3 regions of the Streptomyces sp. NPDC059002 genome follow, and region 3 is predicted to be linked to each of the others. Evidence: riboswitches for the same ligand, from Rfam matches in the RefSeq annotation. Region 3 holds a riboswitch; each other region holds the start of a gene.
What was found. A riboswitch is a leader RNA that binds a small molecule or an ion and turns the genes downstream of it on or off. The one in region 3 is predicted to bind cobalamin.
Positions count from the first base shown of each region.

Region 1: it holds a riboswitch for cobalamin, as region 3 does, so the genes downstream of both, metE (5-methyltetrahydropteroyltriglutamate--homocysteine S-methyltransferase) here and ACFWZ2_RS06255 (prenyltransferase/squalene oxidase repeat-containing protein) in region 3, are expected to answer to the same signal.
Region 2: it holds a riboswitch for cobalamin, as region 3 does, so the genes downstream of both, ACFWZ2_RS26330 (ABC transporter substrate-binding protein) here and ACFWZ2_RS06255 (prenyltransferase/squalene oxidase repeat-containing protein) in region 3, are expected to answer to the same signal.

Region 1 is NZ_JBHYJI010000002.1:321,864-327,196, forward strand. It holds gene ACFWZ2_RS03390 (acyl-CoA dehydrogenase family protein) at 1-80, opposite strand, end outside; gene ACFWZ2_RS03395 (CoA-acylating methylmalonate-semialdehyde dehydrogenase) at 86-1,585, opposite strand; cobalamin riboswitch at 1,864-2,066, opposite strand; cobalamin riboswitch at 2,195-2,410, shown strand; gene metE (5-methyltetrahydropteroyltriglutamate--homocysteine S-methyltransferase) at 2,572-4,890, shown strand; gene ACFWZ2_RS03405 (carboxymuconolactone decarboxylase family protein) at 5,303-5,333, shown strand, end outside.
Region 2 is NZ_JBHYJI010000032.1:66,261-71,593, forward strand. It holds gene ACFWZ2_RS26315 (metallophosphoesterase) at 1-308, opposite strand, end outside; gene ACFWZ2_RS26320 (ABC transporter ATP-binding protein) at 385-1,185, opposite strand; gene ACFWZ2_RS26325 (FecCD family ABC transporter permease) at 1,182-2,216, opposite strand; gene ACFWZ2_RS26330 (ABC transporter substrate-binding protein) at 2,213-3,247, opposite strand; cobalamin riboswitch at 3,314-3,500, opposite strand; gene ACFWZ2_RS26335 (VOC family protein) at 3,508-3,957, opposite strand; gene ACFWZ2_RS26340 (helix-turn-helix domain-containing protein) at 3,954-4,823, opposite strand; gene ACFWZ2_RS26345 (haloacid dehalogenase-like hydrolase) at 5,001-5,333, shown strand, end outside.
Region 3 is NZ_JBHYJI010000004.1:189,671-195,003, reverse strand. It holds gene ACFWZ2_RS06270 (ABC transporter ATP-binding protein) at 1-188, opposite strand, end outside; gene ACFWZ2_RS06265 (energy-coupling factor transporter transmembrane component T) at 185-1,468, opposite strand; gene ACFWZ2_RS06260 (SCO2322 family protein) at 1,499-2,167, opposite strand; gene ACFWZ2_RS06255 (prenyltransferase/squalene oxidase repeat-containing protein) at 2,164-3,387, opposite strand; cobalamin riboswitch at 3,511-3,637, opposite strand; gene ACFWZ2_RS06250 (MBL fold metallo-hydrolase) at 3,672-4,727, opposite strand; gene ACFWZ2_RS06245 (aldehyde dehydrogenase) at 4,925-5,333, shown strand, end outside.

The DNA.
Region 1 (5,333 bases), on a different contig from region 3:
GGGGCCAGGTGGTCCTCGGCGAAGTCCAGGGTGGTCTCGACCAGGGCCTGCTGGTCCTCGGTGAGCGATGTGGTGGTCATGGCGCTCATCCCATGGTGGGGATGGTGAAGTTCGCGCCTTCCCTGACCCCGGAGGGCCAGCGCGAGGTGACGGTCTTCGTGCGGGTGTAGAAGCGGATCGCGTCCGGGCCGTGCTGGTTGAGGTCGCCGAATCCGGACCGCTTCCAGCCGCCGAAGGTGTGGTAGGCCACCGGGACCGGGATGGGCACGTTCACGCCGACCATGCCGGTGTCGACGCGGCGGGTGAAGTCGCGTGCGGTGTCGCCGTCCCTGGTGAAGATGGCCACGCCGTTTCCGTACGGGTGCTCGCTGGGCAGGCGCAGGGCCGACTCGTAGTCGGCGGCGCGTACGACGCACAGGACGGGGCCGAAGATCTCCTCGCGGTAGATCCGCATGCGGGGGCTCACCCGGTCGAAGAGGGAGGCTCCGGCGAAGTAGCCGTTCTCGTGTCCCGGCAGGGTGAAGTTCCGTCCGTCGACGACGAGTTCGGCCCCTTCGTTGACGCCGATGTCCACATACCTGCGGACCCGGTCCAGGGCGTCCTTGCTGACCAGCGGGCCGAAGTCGGCGCCCGCGTCGTCGGAACGGCCGATGCGGAGCGCGCCGATGCGCTCCTTGAGCGCGGCGACGAGCCGGTCCGCGGTCTCCTCGCCGACCGGCACGGCCACCGAGATCGCCATGCAGCGCTCGCCCGCCGAGCCGTATCCGGCGCCGATGAGGGCGTCGACGGCCTGGTCGAGGTCGGCGTCCGGCATCACGATCATGTGGTTCTTGGCGCCGCCGAAGCACTGGGCGCGCTTGCCGTGGGCGGCGGCGGTGGCATAGATGTGCGCGGCGATCGGTGTGGAGCCGACGAAGCCGAGCGCGCCGACCCGCGGGTCCTCCAGGAGGGTGTCGACCGCGTCCTTGCCGCCGTTGACGACATTGAGGACACCGGGCGGAAGTCCTGCCTCCAGGAACAGTTCGGCCAGCCGCAGCGGCACGGAGGGGTCGCGCTCCGAGGGCTTCAGGATGAATGCGTTGCCGCAGGCCAGGGCGGGCGCGGCCTTCCACAGCGGGATCATCGCGGGGAAGTTGAACGGGGTGATCCCGGCGACCACGCCGATCGGGGAGCGCAGCGAGTGCACATCGATGCCGGTGCCCGCGTTGTCCGTGAACTCGCCCTTGAGCAGGTGCGGGATCCCGGCGGCGAACTCCACCACCTCCAGGCCGCGTTGCAGGTCGCCGTGCGCGTCGGCCACCGTCTTGCCGTGCTCGGCCGAGAGGAGCCGCGCCAGGGATTCGCGTTCCTGGTCGACGAGTTGGAGGAAGCGCAGCAGGACGCGGGCCCTGCGCTGCGGGTTCCATGCGCCCCACTCCCGCTGGGCGGCGACGGCGTCGGCGATCGCCGCCTCGGTGTCGACCCGGCCCGCGAGCGGTACGCGGGCCTGTACGGAACCGGTGTTGGGGTCGTACACGTCGCCGAAGAGGCCCGACGTGCCTGAGGTGTGCTTGCCGCCGATGAAATGGGTGAGTTCACGGACCACGGTGAGCCTGCTCTCGTCAGGTGGGGATCCGGGGATGGCACGGCGCACCGGCGAACGGCGCCCTGTGGGGCGCGTTCGGGTCGGGGCCGCGGGACGCGAAGGCCGAAGAGCCGTCGCGGAGCATGTGGTCGGCGTACGCCGCGGCCGGGATCCCGTGCGGGGCCGGTGAGTTGGCGTACGTCGTCCTAAGAGGTGGCGGGTGCCGCCGCTCGCTCCGCCGGATCACCTGGGTCGTGGGTTCGGACCGGTGCCATGCGTGTCTGCTCCATCCTCGTGGACAACACGGAACACCCCGCGGCCGGTATCCTGACTCCCGGATCGACGCACGCTCCCCCGCCTTCCCGACGGACACGACGTCCTTCGGTGGCGCGTTGTTCGGCGAGAACGCACTCCCCGGTCACAGTGGCGGGACCGCGCCGGATTCACACCGGCTTCCCTGACACCGCGGGCCTTGCCCAGGACCATATAGTTGGACGTCCTAGTAAGTCCACCCCGGCCCGGTCCTCCGGCCCCGACGGGCCGCGGCGGCTGCGCAGTTGGCCCGGTCCGTGTCCCATCTCACCGTCCCGGAATGTGATCAAGGCTGCCCAAGACGGTGGCCCGGCCTCTAGGGTGGCCCGTGCAGCTGGTTCGCCCTGCCCGCCAGGCAGGCGCGTCGCAAGAGGGAACCCGGTGGGAATCCGGGACTGCCCCGCAGCGGTGAGTGGGAACGACCGCCGTCATACGCACTGGATCCGCCGGATCCGGGAAGCGACGGCCAGTAGGAATCTGCCCCGGCAGACGCGCCCACGAGTCCGAAGACCTGCCCGTTGCCCGTACGTGACCGATCACGTGCGGACATCCCGGTGACCTCGTGGGCGGGTCGGCGTACACACCAGACGGAGAACGGCGTCATCGGCGCGAGTTCGGCCCGTCCGGTTCGTCACCCCTTCGCGTCCGCGTCCCGTCCCGGGATGCTCAGGAGTCATCTCGCGAAGGAGATTTCCGTGACAGCGAAGTCCGCAGCCGCGGCAGCACGGGCCACCGTGTACGGCTACCCCCGCCAGGGCCAGAACCGCGAACTGAAGAAGGCCATCGAGGGCTACTGGAAGGGCCGCGTCACCGCGGACGCCCTCCGGGAGACCGCGGCGGACCTGCGCCGCTCCACCTGGCGGCACCTGGCCGACACCGGCATCCACGAGGTGCCGACCGGTGACTTCTCGTACTACGACCATGTCCTGGACACCAGTGTCATGGTCGGCGCCGTCCCCGCCCGGCACCGGGCGGCCGTCGACGCCGACACCCTGGACGGGTACTTCGCGATGGCGCGCGGCACCCAGGACGTGGCGCCGCTGGAGATGACCAAGTGGTTCGACACCAACTACCACTACCTGGTGCCCGAACTGGGTCCCGATACCGTCTTCACCGCCGACTCCACCAAGCAGGTCGGCGAGCTGACGGAGGCCCTCGCCCTCGGCCTCTCGGCCCGCCCGGTCCTCGTCGGCCCCGTCACGTATCTGCTGCTCGCCAAGCCCGCGCCCGGTGTGGCCGCCGACTTCGAGCCGCTGACCCTCCTCGACCGGCTGCTGCCCGTGTACGCGGAGGTGCTCGCCGACCTGCGCGCCGCCGGTGCCGCCTGGGTGCAGCTCGACGAGCCGGCCCTGGTGCAGGACCGCACCCCGGCCGAACTCAACGCCGCCGCCCGCGCCTACCGCGAACTCGGCGCCCTCACCGACCGCCCCAAGCTCCTCGTCGCCTCCTACTTCGACCGGCTCGGCGACGCCCTGCCCGTCCTCGCGAAGGCCCCGATCGACGGCCTGGCCCTCGACTTCACCGACGCGGCGGCCGCGAACCTCGACGACCTCGCCGCCGTCGGCGGCCTGCCCGGCAAGCGGCTCGTCGCCGGTGTGGTCAACGGCCGCAACATCTGGATCAACGACCTGGAGAAGTCCCTGGCCACCCTGGGCACGCTCCTCGGGCTCGCCGACCGGGTCGACGTCGCCGCCTCCTGCTCCCTCCTGCACGTGCCGATCGACGCCACGGCCGAACGGGACATCGACCCGCAGATCCTGCGCTGGCTGGCCTTCGCCCGGCAGAAGACCACCGAGATCGTCGCCCTGGCGCGCGGTCTCGCCCAGGGCACCGACACCATCGCCGCCGAACTCGCCGCCAACCGCGCCGACCTGGCGTCGCGCACCGGCTCCGCGATCACCCACGACCCGGCCGTACGCGCCCGCGCCGCCGCCGTCACCGACGCCGAAGGACGCCGCTCGCAGCCCTACGAGGAGCGGGCCGCCGCCCAGCGCTCGCACCTCAAGCTGCCGCTGCTGCCCACGACCACCATCGGCTCCTTCCCGCAGACCACCGAGCTGCGCACCGCGCGCGCCGACGTACGCGCGGGCCGCATCGACACCGCCGGGTACGAGGAGCGGATCAAGGACGAGATCCGCGAGGTCATCTCCTTCCAGGAGCAGACCGGGATCGACGTCCTCGTGCACGGCGAGCCCGAACGCAACGACATGGTCCAGTACTTCGCCGAACAGCTCACCGGCTATCTCGCCACCCAGCACGGCTGGGTCCAGTCGTACGGCACCCGCTATGTGCGCCCGCCGGTCCTGGCCGGGGACATCTCGCGCCCCGAACCGATGACGGTGCGCTGGACGTCGTACGCCAACTCGCTCACCGACCGGCCGGTCAAGGGCATGCTCACCGGCCCCGTCACCATGCTCGCCTGGTCCTTCGTCCGCGACGACCAGCCGCTCGGCGACACCGCGCGCCAGGTCGCCCTCGCCCTGCGCGACGAGGTCAACGACCTGGAGGCGGCGGGCACTTCGGTCATCCAGGTCGACGAGCCCGCCCTGCGCGAAACCCTGCCGCTGCGCGCCGCGGACCACGCCGCCTACCTGGACTGGGCCACGGAGTCCTTCCGCCTCACCACCAGCGGCGTCCGGCCCGACACCCAGATCCACACCCACATGTGCTACGCCGAGTTCGGCGACATCGTCCAGGCCATCGACGACCTCGACGCCGACGTCATCAGCCTGGAGGCCGCCCGCTCCCACATGCAGGTCGCCCGCGAGCTGGCCGAGCACGGCTATCCGCGCGAGGCCGGGCCCGGCGTCTACGACATCCACTCCCCGCGCGTGCCCGACGCGGACGAGGCGGCCGCCCTGCTCCGCAAGGGACTTGAGGCCATTCCCGCCCAGCGCCTCTGGGTCAACCCCGACTGCGGCCTGAAGACCCGCGGCTGGCCCGAGACCCGTGCGTCCCTGGCGAACCTGGTCGCCGCCGCCCGCACGGTCCGCGGCGAACTGCCCGGGTCGTGACGACCGGGTGACTCCCGGGGCCGGGGCGCCTTCTGGTGCCCCGGCCCCGTGCCTTCGCCCCACTCACGTCTGGGGCGCCGCCCTCGACGGCAGCACGGCCACGGCCTGGGTCCCGGACGGCCCGCGCGGCCACCTGACGACGGACCTCGCCAGGCCCGTCCGCGTCCAGAAGGTCACCCCCACCTGGAACGGCACCGCGCGCGGCCCGGTGACACCCGGCTCGCCCGGTACGTGCGGGTGACGGTGCGCGGCGTGGAGGGGGCCAAGGAGCATCCGGGGATCGCGGAACTCACGGTGCGCCGGGCGGATGGGACGGGAGATGCCACTTCCCGGACGGGAGGTGTCACATCCCGGGGTGCGGCGGTGTCTTCATGTCGTACAGGCCGGAAGGCCACTGACGAAGGAGCACACGATGACACCGCGTATCCCCAAGGCCGAACTTC
Region 2 (5,333 bases), on a different contig from region 3:
ACGTACGACTGGTCGACCGGCCCCTTCGCGGCGCCTTCGCCGATGAGGTGCGCGCGGAACGCGGTGCGCTCGTCGTGGTTGCCGGGGCAGGTCAGCAACGGGTGGCGGGAGGTGAGGAGTTCGCGGGCCGCCGCGTACTCGGCGGGGGCGCCGTGGTCGGCGATGTCGCCGGTGACGACGACGGCGTCCAGGTCGTACGGGAGGTCGTTCAGGTAGGTCATGACGGCGCGGGTGCGGTCGGCACTGCGGCCGCCGTCCTCGGCGCCGGTGTCGATGTGGATGTCGCTCACGTGGGCTATCACTGGCATGCCGCGAACCTACGGGGCCCGCGGGGCCGGGTTAAGAGCCAACCGCGGGTGCTTGGACTGGTCCGCGGACCGTGGCTCAGCCCCGCAGGAAACGCACCGAAGGCCGCTCGCCGCACCCGTCGCCCGCCCGCGTCACCACCGCCCGCACCCCGTACACCTCCGCGATCAGCTCCTCGGTGATCACCTCGGCGGGGGTTCCCGCCGCGTACGCCCTGCCCTCCTTCAGGACGAGGAGCCGGTCGCAGAACATCGCCGCCAGATTGAGGTCGTGCAGCGCGACGACGCTGGTCACGGGGAGCTCGGCCACCAGCGAGAGCAGCTCCAACTGGTGCTGGATGTCCAGGTGGTTGGTGGGTTCGTCCAGGAGCAGCTCGCGGGGTTCCTGGGCGAGGGCGCGGGCGATCTGGACGCGCTGGCGTTCGCCGCCGGACAGGGTGTGCCAGGACTGCGTCGCGCGGGCGGCGAGGCCGGTGCGCTCCAGGGCCTCCCGGACCGCGCGCTCGTCGTCCGGCGTGGGCGCCGACCAGGCGCGGCGGTGCGGGATGCGGCCCAGGCGCACGACGTCCCCCACCGTCAGCTCGACCTGGGTGGAGGCATGCTGCCCGACGACGGCGATCCGGCGCGCGACGGTGCGGCGGCCGGTGTCGGCCAGCGGGCGGCCGTCCAGGGTGACCACTCCGGAGGCCGGGGCGAGGACGCCCGCGAGGATGCGCAGGAGCGTGGACTTGCCGGAGCCGTTCGGGCCGAGGAGGCCCACGGTGGCGCCCGCGGGCGGGGCGAGGCTGACGCCGTCGACGACGAGGCGGCCGCCCGCCTCGCGGCTGACGCGGTCGGCGCGCAGGCCGTGGGTGTTCGGTGCGCCGGCTGCGTACGTCATGTCGCCCGCCTCGTCCGGTAGAGCACGGCGACGAACGCCGGTACGCCGATCAGGGACGTCACCACGCCCACCGGGACCTCCTGCGGGTCGAGGACGGTGCGGGCCAGGGTGTCCACCCAGACGAGGAAGACCGCGCCCGCGAGCGCCGTGACGGGCAGCAGTCGGGCGTGGCCCGAGCCGACGAAGGCGCGGGCCGCGTGCGGCAGGACCAGGCCGACGAAGCCGATGGCGCCCGCCGAGCTGACCAGGGCGGCGGTCAGCAGGGCCGTGGTGCAGAGCAGGATCAGTCGGGTGCGGGCGACGCGGACGCCGAGGGTCGCCGCCGCCTCCTGGCCGAACGCGAAGGCGTCGAGGGTGCGGGCGTGGGACAGGCAGACGAGCAGGGCGCAGGCCAGGACGGCGGCGCACAGCCACACATCGGTCCAGCCCACCCCGCTGAGCGAGCCGAGCAGCCAGAACAGCACCCCGCGGGTGGTCTCCGCGTCGCCCGCCGTGAGGATGACGAAGGACGTGAGGGCGGAGAAGAGCTGCATCGCGGCGACGCCGGACAGGACCACGCGGTCCGTGCTGCCGCCCAGCGTGTGGCTCAGGAGCAGCACGAGGGCGAACGAGCAGAGCGCGCCCACGAAGGCGCCCGCCGACACGGACACCGCTCCCCCGCCCACGCCGAGGACGACGACCGCGACCGCGCCCGTGGACGCCCCGGAGGAGACCCCGAGCACGAAGGGGTCGGCGAGGGGGTTGCGGAGCAGGGACTGCATGACCGCGCCGCACACCGCGAGTCCCGCGCCGCAGACCGCGGCGAGCAGGGTGCGCGGCATCCGCAGGTTCCAGACGATGCCGTCCCTGATCGGGGTGAGCCGCGCCTCGCCCCAGCCGAGGTGCGCGGCGAGCGCCGACCACACGTCGGGCACGGAGATGTCCGCGGGCCCGATGGTGACGGCGACGGCCACGGAGAGGACGAGCGCGACGGTCCCCGCGAGGCACAGCAGCCCCTGCCGCGCGGTGGCGGCCGCGGTCGCCCTGCTCACCTGGCGAGCCCGAACTTCCGCAGCCCCGCGGCCACTTGCTCGATGCCGTCGACGGTGCGGATCGTGGGGTTCATGGCCTGGCCGCTGAGGAGTACGTAGCGCTTCTTCCGCACGGCGGTCAGGTTCTTGGTCACCGGGTTGGTCTCCAGGAACTTGATCTTCGCGGCGGCGCTCTCGGCGGACTGCGACTTGCGGGTGAGGTCGCCGATGACGAGGACGTCGGGGTCGCGGTCGGCGACGGTCTCCCAGTTGATCTGGGGCCATTCCTCGCGGGTGTCGTCGAAGACGTTCTGCGCGCCGAGCTCGCGGGTGATGATGCCGGGGGCGCCGCAACAGCCCGCCATGTAGGGGGCGTCGGAGTTGGCGAACCAGTAGAGGAGCGTGGCGTCGGAGGCGTCGATGTCCTTGGTGGCCTTGGCGACGCGGGCCTTCATGCCGGCGATCAGCTTCTCGCCGCGCTGCTCGACGCCGAACACCTTGGCCAGGTCGCGCACTTCGCCGTAGACGGTGTCCATGGTGAGGGTCTTGACGCGCTTGCCGTCGCCGCCGCCGTCGTTGTCCTTGCCCGCGCAGTCGGTGGGCGAGACATAGACGGGCACGCCGAGTTCGGTGAACTTCGTGCGGTCGGCGACGCCGCCCTTGCCGACCGTGTAGAGGAAGGAGGCGCTGACGAAGTCCGGTTCCTCGGCGAGGACCTTCTCCAGGGACGGGTAGCGATCGGAGAGCCGCTCCACCTTCGCGTTGTCCTTCGCGAGGTTCTTCAGAACGGGGTCGGTCCAGGTGCCGGTGCCCGCCATGCGGTCGGCGAGGCCGAGGGAGAGCAGGATCTCCGTGGAGCCCTGGTCGAGGGAGACCGCACGCCGCGGTGGGGCCTTGACCTCGGCCTTCTTGCCGCAGGACGCGACCGTGACCGGATAGCCGTCGGCGCTCTTGCCCGCGGGCCGCTGTGCGGAGCCGTCGCCGCACGCGGTGAGCGCGAGCGCCGCGGCGCAGAGCAGGGCGGCCTTACGTATACGGTCTTTCGAGGACACGCGATCCCTTGAGTCTCACGGCTCATACGCGGAGCCTGGCCTGCGTCACGCCCTCCGGCCGCCCGGTGTGCGGGCGGAGGCGCCAGCAGGTCTTCGGACTCGGGGATCGGCCGGGCGGGGCGCCTTCCCAGGCGTCGTCGGACGCCCAGTGGCCGTGGCCCCGCCCGTCCCCCTCACCGCTGCGCGTCAGTTCCGGATTCTCACCGGATTCCCTGGCCCAGGTGTGGGTTTGACTGGCTTGCGCAAGTTATCACGCGTGGTCAGGGGGCCGGTTCCGGCCTCGGCTCGCCGCGGTAGGTGCCGAAGGACCAGCGGTTTCCCTCCGGGTCGAGGATCGCGAACTCACGGCTGCCGTACGGCTTGTCCTCGATCTCGGCGGTGATCCGCACGCCCGCCGCGACGAGGCGTGCATAGAGCGCGTCGACCTGGTCGGTGACGACATAGGCGCCGGACGTGCCCGGCGTTCCGCAGGTGCCTTCGGGCGCGGCCGGATCGTACGAGCCGAGCATGATGCCGCCGCCCTCGGGCCAGTCGAGCTGGGCGTGGGCGACGCGGCCGCCGTCCTCGTGGACGGCGGTGCGCAGGAAGCCGACGGTGCCGACGAGGAAGTCGATCAGGGCGGGGGCGTCCTGGGCCTGGAGGCCCGGCCAGATGGCCGGGGCGGGGGTGCCGGGCCGCTGTTCCGCCGGGGTCTTCGGTGTGGTGTTCATGTGTCCCAGTCTTCGCCCGCGCCATGCGCCCCGGCTTGGATATTCCGGCACTCTTCGGCCAGCCAGCGGGTGGGGCTCACTCCCGTGTACTGCCGGAAGTCGCGGACGAGATGGGAGTGGTCGTAGTAGCCGGAGTCCGCCGCGACCCGGGCGATGTCGGGCCCCGTGCCCGCCGTGACGGAGCGGACCACCGCGGCCTTGGCGTGCTCGAAGCGCATCAGGCGCGCGGCCTGCTTGGGGCTCAGTCCGGTCTCGGCGCGGAACAGCGCGGTCAGCCGTCGCTCGCTGAGCGCGACGTGCCGGGACAGGCCGCCCACGGTGCCCGCGCCCCGGTGCCGGCCCAGCCAGGCCCAGGCCTCGGCGACCTCGGGACGTACGGAACCCGCGGCCCGCTCGTCGGCCGCGCGCCGCCTCAGATACGCGGACAGGAGGGCGAAGCGGTCCTCCCAGCGGTCGAGGGCGCACAGCCGCTCGCGGACCTCGGCGGCGCGGGCGCCGAGGACGTCCGTGCCCGCGGTGACGAGCTGCCCGGTCAGTGCGGCGGCGGGCAGTCCGAGGAGGGTGCGGGCGGCGAGGGGGTGCACGGCGAGCTGGATGCCGGCCTCGTGCTCGGGACTGACGAGGTACGCCGGGCTCTGGTGCAGGCCGCCCACGACGATGTCGGTGCGCACCGCGTCCGCACCGGTCGCCTGGCCGGGCGTGACGCCGCTCGCGATGTCCCCGTCGAGGGAGAAGACCAGCGTCAGATACGGCGACGGCAGGCCCTTGTGCAGGGTGGGCCGCTGCCCGGCGGTGCGGTAGCCGACCGCGGACACGACCATGCCGTCGAGCCGGGGAACGGCCCGGACGAACTCCTGGGAGCCCATGCGTCCCAGTATGCGCGGCCGGGGCGGCTCGGGTTCGGCTACCCGTATTCACCGGCCCCATGCCCCGCGTTCACGGTGACTTCGATCATGGGAAATGGCGGCGCGGCCCCATAGCATTGCGCGCCGCTCCGGACGGGGCCGCACATCGCTCTCAGGGAACGGCAGGGACGTAGAGACATGGCAGTACGGGCAAAGAACAAGCTGGCCGTCATCGGCGCCACGGGGGCGCTCGCCGCCGCCGTCCTCGCGGGCAGCGCGCTCTGGCCGACCGCCGAGGCGAACGCGGCGGGCTCCTCCGCGAAGACCGCCGCGGGCGAGCTCTCGCACTGGCCGAAGCCCGTCGCGAAGCAGCTCGGCAAGGTCATCGCGAAGAACGACCACAAGGGCGCGTACGCCGTCTTCGACGCGGACAACACGACGTACCGCAACGACCTGGAGGAGTCGCTGCTGCCCTTCCTGGAGATGAAGGGCGTCCTGACCCGCAAGACGATGGACCCGTCCCTGAAGACC
Region 3 (5,333 bases):
CCGCGCAGGGTGCCGCCGGTGAAGTGCGGCACGAGTCCGCTCACCGTGCCGAGCAGGGTCGACTTGCCGACTCCCGAGGGGCCGACGAGGAGCACCAACTCGCCTTCGGGGACGGTGAGATCGACCCCGCGGACGGTGGGGCCGGGCGCCCCCTCGTAGGTCACGGAGACGTCCTCGAAGCGGATCATGACGTCTCCTCGGGAGGTACGGAGGGGCTGGGCTCGGGCGGCACGGGCGAGGGCACGCTCCCGCGCCAGGCGGCGGGCGACGCCTTCTCCGGCGGGGCTTCCACCGGGGCGGGCTCCGGTGCGGCGGCCGGGCGCCCGGCGCGTACGGGTGCCGACGCCTCGGACGGCACCGGCGCCACGAACGCGGGCAGCAGACCGATCAGGACCGCCGCCGCGGGCCACAGCGGCAGCGTCGGCGCGGTCAGCGGCACGACGCCGGGGTGCAGGGCGGCCGGATCGTACGAAGCGGCCCAGATCATCAGGCCCGCGACCGCGATCCCCGACCCGGCGACCAGCCAGGCGCGCACGCCCCACGGGTCGGGCCGGTAGCGGGTGCGCACGGCCCTGCGGCCGCCGAGCCGCAGCCCGCCGAGCGCGGCGAGCAGCCCGGCGATCAGCACGGGCAGACCGTACGAGGCGCCCTGCGCGGTCAGTAGTCCGTACGTCCCCACGCACACCCCCATGAGTCCGCCGAGCGTCAGCACTGCCGTGGCCCTGCGCACCCCGGCGGGCACGGCGGCGCTGCGGCCGAAGCCGCGCGCGTCCATCGCGGCGGCCAGCGCGACCGACCGCTCAAGGGCGCCTTCGAGGACCGGCAGGCCCACCTGGAGCAGCCCCCGGATCCCCTTGTCGGGGCGGCCGCGCAGCCGTCGCGCGGCCCGCAGCCGCTGCACGTCGGTGATCAGGTTCGGCGCGAAGGTCATCGCCACGACGACGGCGACCCCGGCCTCGTACAGCGCGCCGGGCAGCGATTTGAGCAGCCGCGCCGGGCTGGCCAGGGCGTTCGCCGCGCCGACACAGATCAGCAGGCCCGCGAGCCTGATCCCGTCGTACAGCGCGAAGAGCAGGCCCTCGGCCGTGACCCGGCCGCCGATCCGCACGCCCTTCGCCCAGTCGGGCAGCGGCACCTCGGGCAGGGTGACGACGGTGTGCGTGCCGGGGATCGGAGAGCCGAGCACGATCGCGAAGACAAGCCGGATCCCGATCACGAAGAGGCCCAGCTTCACGAACGCGCCGTACGACTTCGCCCAGGGCGCGGACGTCCGCCGCGCCGCCACCACATAACCGGCGACGCCGATCAGCAGGCCGAGCAGGAGCGGGTTGGTCGTCCGTGACGCCGCGGTGCCGAGGCCGAGCGCCCAGATCCACCAGGCGCCCGGGTGCAGGGCGTTGCTCCGGTGCGCCTCGGGGGCCAGGCGTCGCTTGAGGGCGCCGGGCGTGCTCCTGCCGTGGTCCGTCATCGTGCTGTCCGTGTCCGTGTCCGGGCCGCGTCAGCCGCGACGGCGCCGGGCCTGCCAGATCGCGGCACCGCCGAGCACCGCGACGACGGCGACCCCGGCGATCAGACCGACGGAGGGCCCGCCGTCGTCGTCCTTGCCGGTCTCGTCCTGCGCGGCCGTCTCCTTCCGCGCGCTGCCGTCGCCGGACACCTGCTCGCCGCAGCCCGCCTTCGGGTAGCCGGAGATCGCGCACAGCAGCGCGTGGTTGTCGTAGCGCAGCGACTTGGCGACGGAGGCGAGGGCCTCGGCGCTGGTGGCGTCCTCGGCGACCTGCGCGCAGGCCTGCCGCGGCGCGGGCGGCCGCTCGCCGTCGGGTGCGTCCTTGGGCAGGCCGAAGTCGATGACGAGGGCGACCCGCTTGCGGCCGTCCTTGGCGGGAGTGCTCGCGCAGATGTCGTCGAAGTCCGCGGGGCCGCGCGGTTTCGCCGCGTCCTTGGAGTCCTCGGAGACGGCGAAGCGGAAGCCCTGGACGTCGCCGTCATCGGGCCGTGCGGTGCCGGGGCCCTGGGTCGCGTACACCCAGGAGTCGCCGTCGCGGTCCCAGAACGACCAGTAGCGGTAGCCCGCGGCCTGGGCGGGCGCGGCGGCGAGGATGCCGAGCAGGGCGGCGACGAGCGCCACGACCACCGGGCGCCCGCGCCGCGCACGGCCCGGGGTCACAGCTGCTGCTTCTTGCGGTTGCCGCTGTAGAGGAAGCCGATGCCGATGCCGGCGACCAGGCCGACGCCGATGATCCACCAGATGCTGACGCCGCCGTCGTCGTCCTTCTTCTCCTCGTCCGACGCGGCCGGGGACTTCGACGCGCTCTCCGGGGCCGGGCCGGTGGCGTTGAGCTGCTTGACGAGGTCGGCGCCGCCGAAGTCACGGGCGTCGAGGCCCGCCGCGTTGGCGGCGAGGATCAGCTGGGCGTAGGCGGCGGGGCCCGACTGCTTCGCCCAGTCCGCGGAGTTCTTCGCGAGCCACTCGGCGGACTTCTCCGCCTGGTCCTGCTGGCCCGCGGCGGCGAGGGCCAGCACGGCGTCGGCGGTGTTGCCGAAGTCCGGCTGCTCCTTGGCGCCCGGCATCGCGGACATCAGGTGGTCGTCGGTCCTGCCGAGGGTGTCGAGCAGATAGCCGGTGCCGTTGCTGGCGGCCTGCGTGGCGGTGTCCGGCTTCGCGCACTTGGTCCCGGCGGGCTCGGTCTTCTTGGGCGGCGCCACGACCAGGCCCCTGCCGAGGCTGCCGAGCACGCCGGCCGCGGTGGCGTCGGCGTTCGGCGCGAGCTTGCCGGACTTGGCGTCGGCGAGGCCGAAGGCGCCGCCGTCCTTGTCGCAGTCCATGGCGAGCTTCGGCAGCGCGTCGTAGGCGGACTTGCCGTCCTGGGACTTCACGTCGGCGGGGTTCTCGCCCGCCGCGACGAGGGCGCCGATCACGATGCCGGTGGAGTTGGCGTCGGTGGGCAGGCCCGGGTTGTAGCCCCAGCCGCCGTCCTTGTTCTGTACGGACTTCAGCCAGTCGACGCTCTTCTTGACCGTCTTCTGCTCGCCGCCGAGCGCGGCGAGGGCCTGCACGGCGGCGGCGGTGGAGTTGCTGTCGACCGTCGTCTTGGAGTTGCACGGCTCGGCGGCGTCCGCGCGGTAGGCGGCATAGCCGCCGCTCGCGCACTGCTGCCCGGTCAGCCAGTCGACGGCCTTGGCGGCGGGCTTGACGCCCTCGGTGTGCTGGGCGAGCAGGGCGTACGACTGCCGGAAGACGCCGTCGAACTTGGGGTCGGTCTTGCCGTAGAGGCCCGAGGGAAGCGCGGGCGACGGCGACGCGTCGTCCGCGAAGGCGGCCGGTGCGGCCACCGAACCGAACACGGCGACGGCGGCCAGGACCGCTGCGCTGCGGCGAACGTTCATGATGCGGCGGGTTGCCTCTCCCTGCGGGGAGCGGGGCGGCACGGACCGTTGCGAGCACGGCTTCCGGGCGGCTCCGGCTCCGTATACCTCGACGGTGCCGCTCATCGGGGGCCCCGATGAAGCGAGCCGGTCACGTTCCGCACCGGGCATTCCGGCTGTACCGCGGGAGCGGTGTATACGGCTGCGGGTCAGCGCCGGATTCGCACCGGCTTCCCCCTGTACGGGCGTGAGGACGACGCGCCCACTCTACCGGCCCGTACCAGGGGCGGCCGGGCGGCGGGGAGTCACACCGCCACGTACGCGACCGGGTCGCTGCCGGGCACGGCCTCCGCGCGGCCCAGTTTCACCAGGCGCCGCACATGGGCCTCCGCCTCCGACACCGCGATGTTGCGGGAGCCGTAGGGGATCTCGGACCAGGGGCGGTTCCACTCCATGTGCTCGGCGAGCCGCCAGGGGGTGAGGGGCTCGGCGAGCAGGCCGAGCAGTCCGGTGAGGCGGTCCTCGTGGTGGGCGAGGAGTTCGCGGACGCGGGCGGGGGCGTCGGTGAACGCGTGCTGGTGGGCGGGCAGGACCTCGGCGGGGTCGAGGCGGCCGACCCGTTCCAGGGAGTCGAGGTAGTCGCCAACGGGGTCGGTCACGGTGTGGTCGTCGGGGTCCTCGTACAGGCCGATGTGCGGGGTGATGCCGGGGAGCAGGTGGTCGCCGGAGAAGAGACGGCCGTTGCCGTGCAGGCGGGAGGGGTGCTCCTCCTCCAGGTGCAGGCAGACGTGGCCGGGGGTGTGGCCCGGGGTCCAGATCGCGCGCAGGCGGCGGCCCGGCAGGTCGAGGAGTTCGCCCGGGGTGATGGCGCGGTCGGGCAGCGCGGGGTCGAGGCCGGGGAGCCTGCGGGGGCGGCCCTCCTCGGCGGCGCGGACCAGCGGGGCGACGTGTTCGGCGGGGGCGCCTGCGGCCAGCAGCTTCGCGGCCATGTAGGCGTACCAGCGGTCGGGCGGGTTGGCGCGGGTGCGCCGCACCACGTCGGCGTCCGCCTCGTGCATCGCGATCCAGGCCCCGGACGCGTCGCGGACCTTCGCGGACAGGCCGTGGTGGTCGGGGTGGTGGTGGGTGACGACCACGCCGTGCACATCGGCGACGGTGACGCCGCAGCGGGCGAGTCCCGCGGTGAGGGTGTGCCAGGACGTCGGGTCGTCCCAGCCGGTGTCGATGAGGACGGGTCCGCGATCGGTGTCGAGGAGGTGGACGAGGGTGAATCCGAGGGGGTTGTCGGGGATGGGGACCTTGATGCTCCAGACGCCGCCGCCGTGCTCGATCACCGGTGGGTCGGTCACCTGCAGGGTCATGGGGGCCTCGTCTTTCGTCGCCGGGTGCCGCGCCTGGTGTCGCCGGTGCCGCCACTATAACTAGAACTAGTTTCAATGGTCGCCCAAGTCGACCGAACGGCGGTGGAGTTGCCCGTTCCGTCCGTGGACTCCTCCAACTAGAACTGGTATCAGTTCTGAAACGGTGTCAGAAAGCGCTCCGCAGGAGGCAGTCAGCCATGACCGAGCTCGTGGAACACGGACAGCTGTTCATCGGCGGGGAGTTGGTCGACCCGCTCGGCAAGGACGTCATCGACGTCGTATCGCCGCACACCGGGCGGGTCTTCGCCCGCGTGCCGCACGCCGCCCCCGCCGACGTGGACCGCGCCGTCGCCACCGCGCGCAAGGCGTTCGACGACGGGCCCTGGCCCCGGATGAGCCTGGACGAACGGATCGGGGTCGTCACCAGGATCAAGGACGGGATCGCCGCGCGCCACGAGGAGATCGCCCGCGTCATCAGCTCGGAGAACGGCACCCCGTACACCTCCAGCGTGATGGTGCAGGCGCTCGCCGCGATGATGGCGTGGGACGCGGCGCTCACCGTCGCCCGCGACTTCACCTACGAGGAGGCGCGCGACGGAGTCCTCG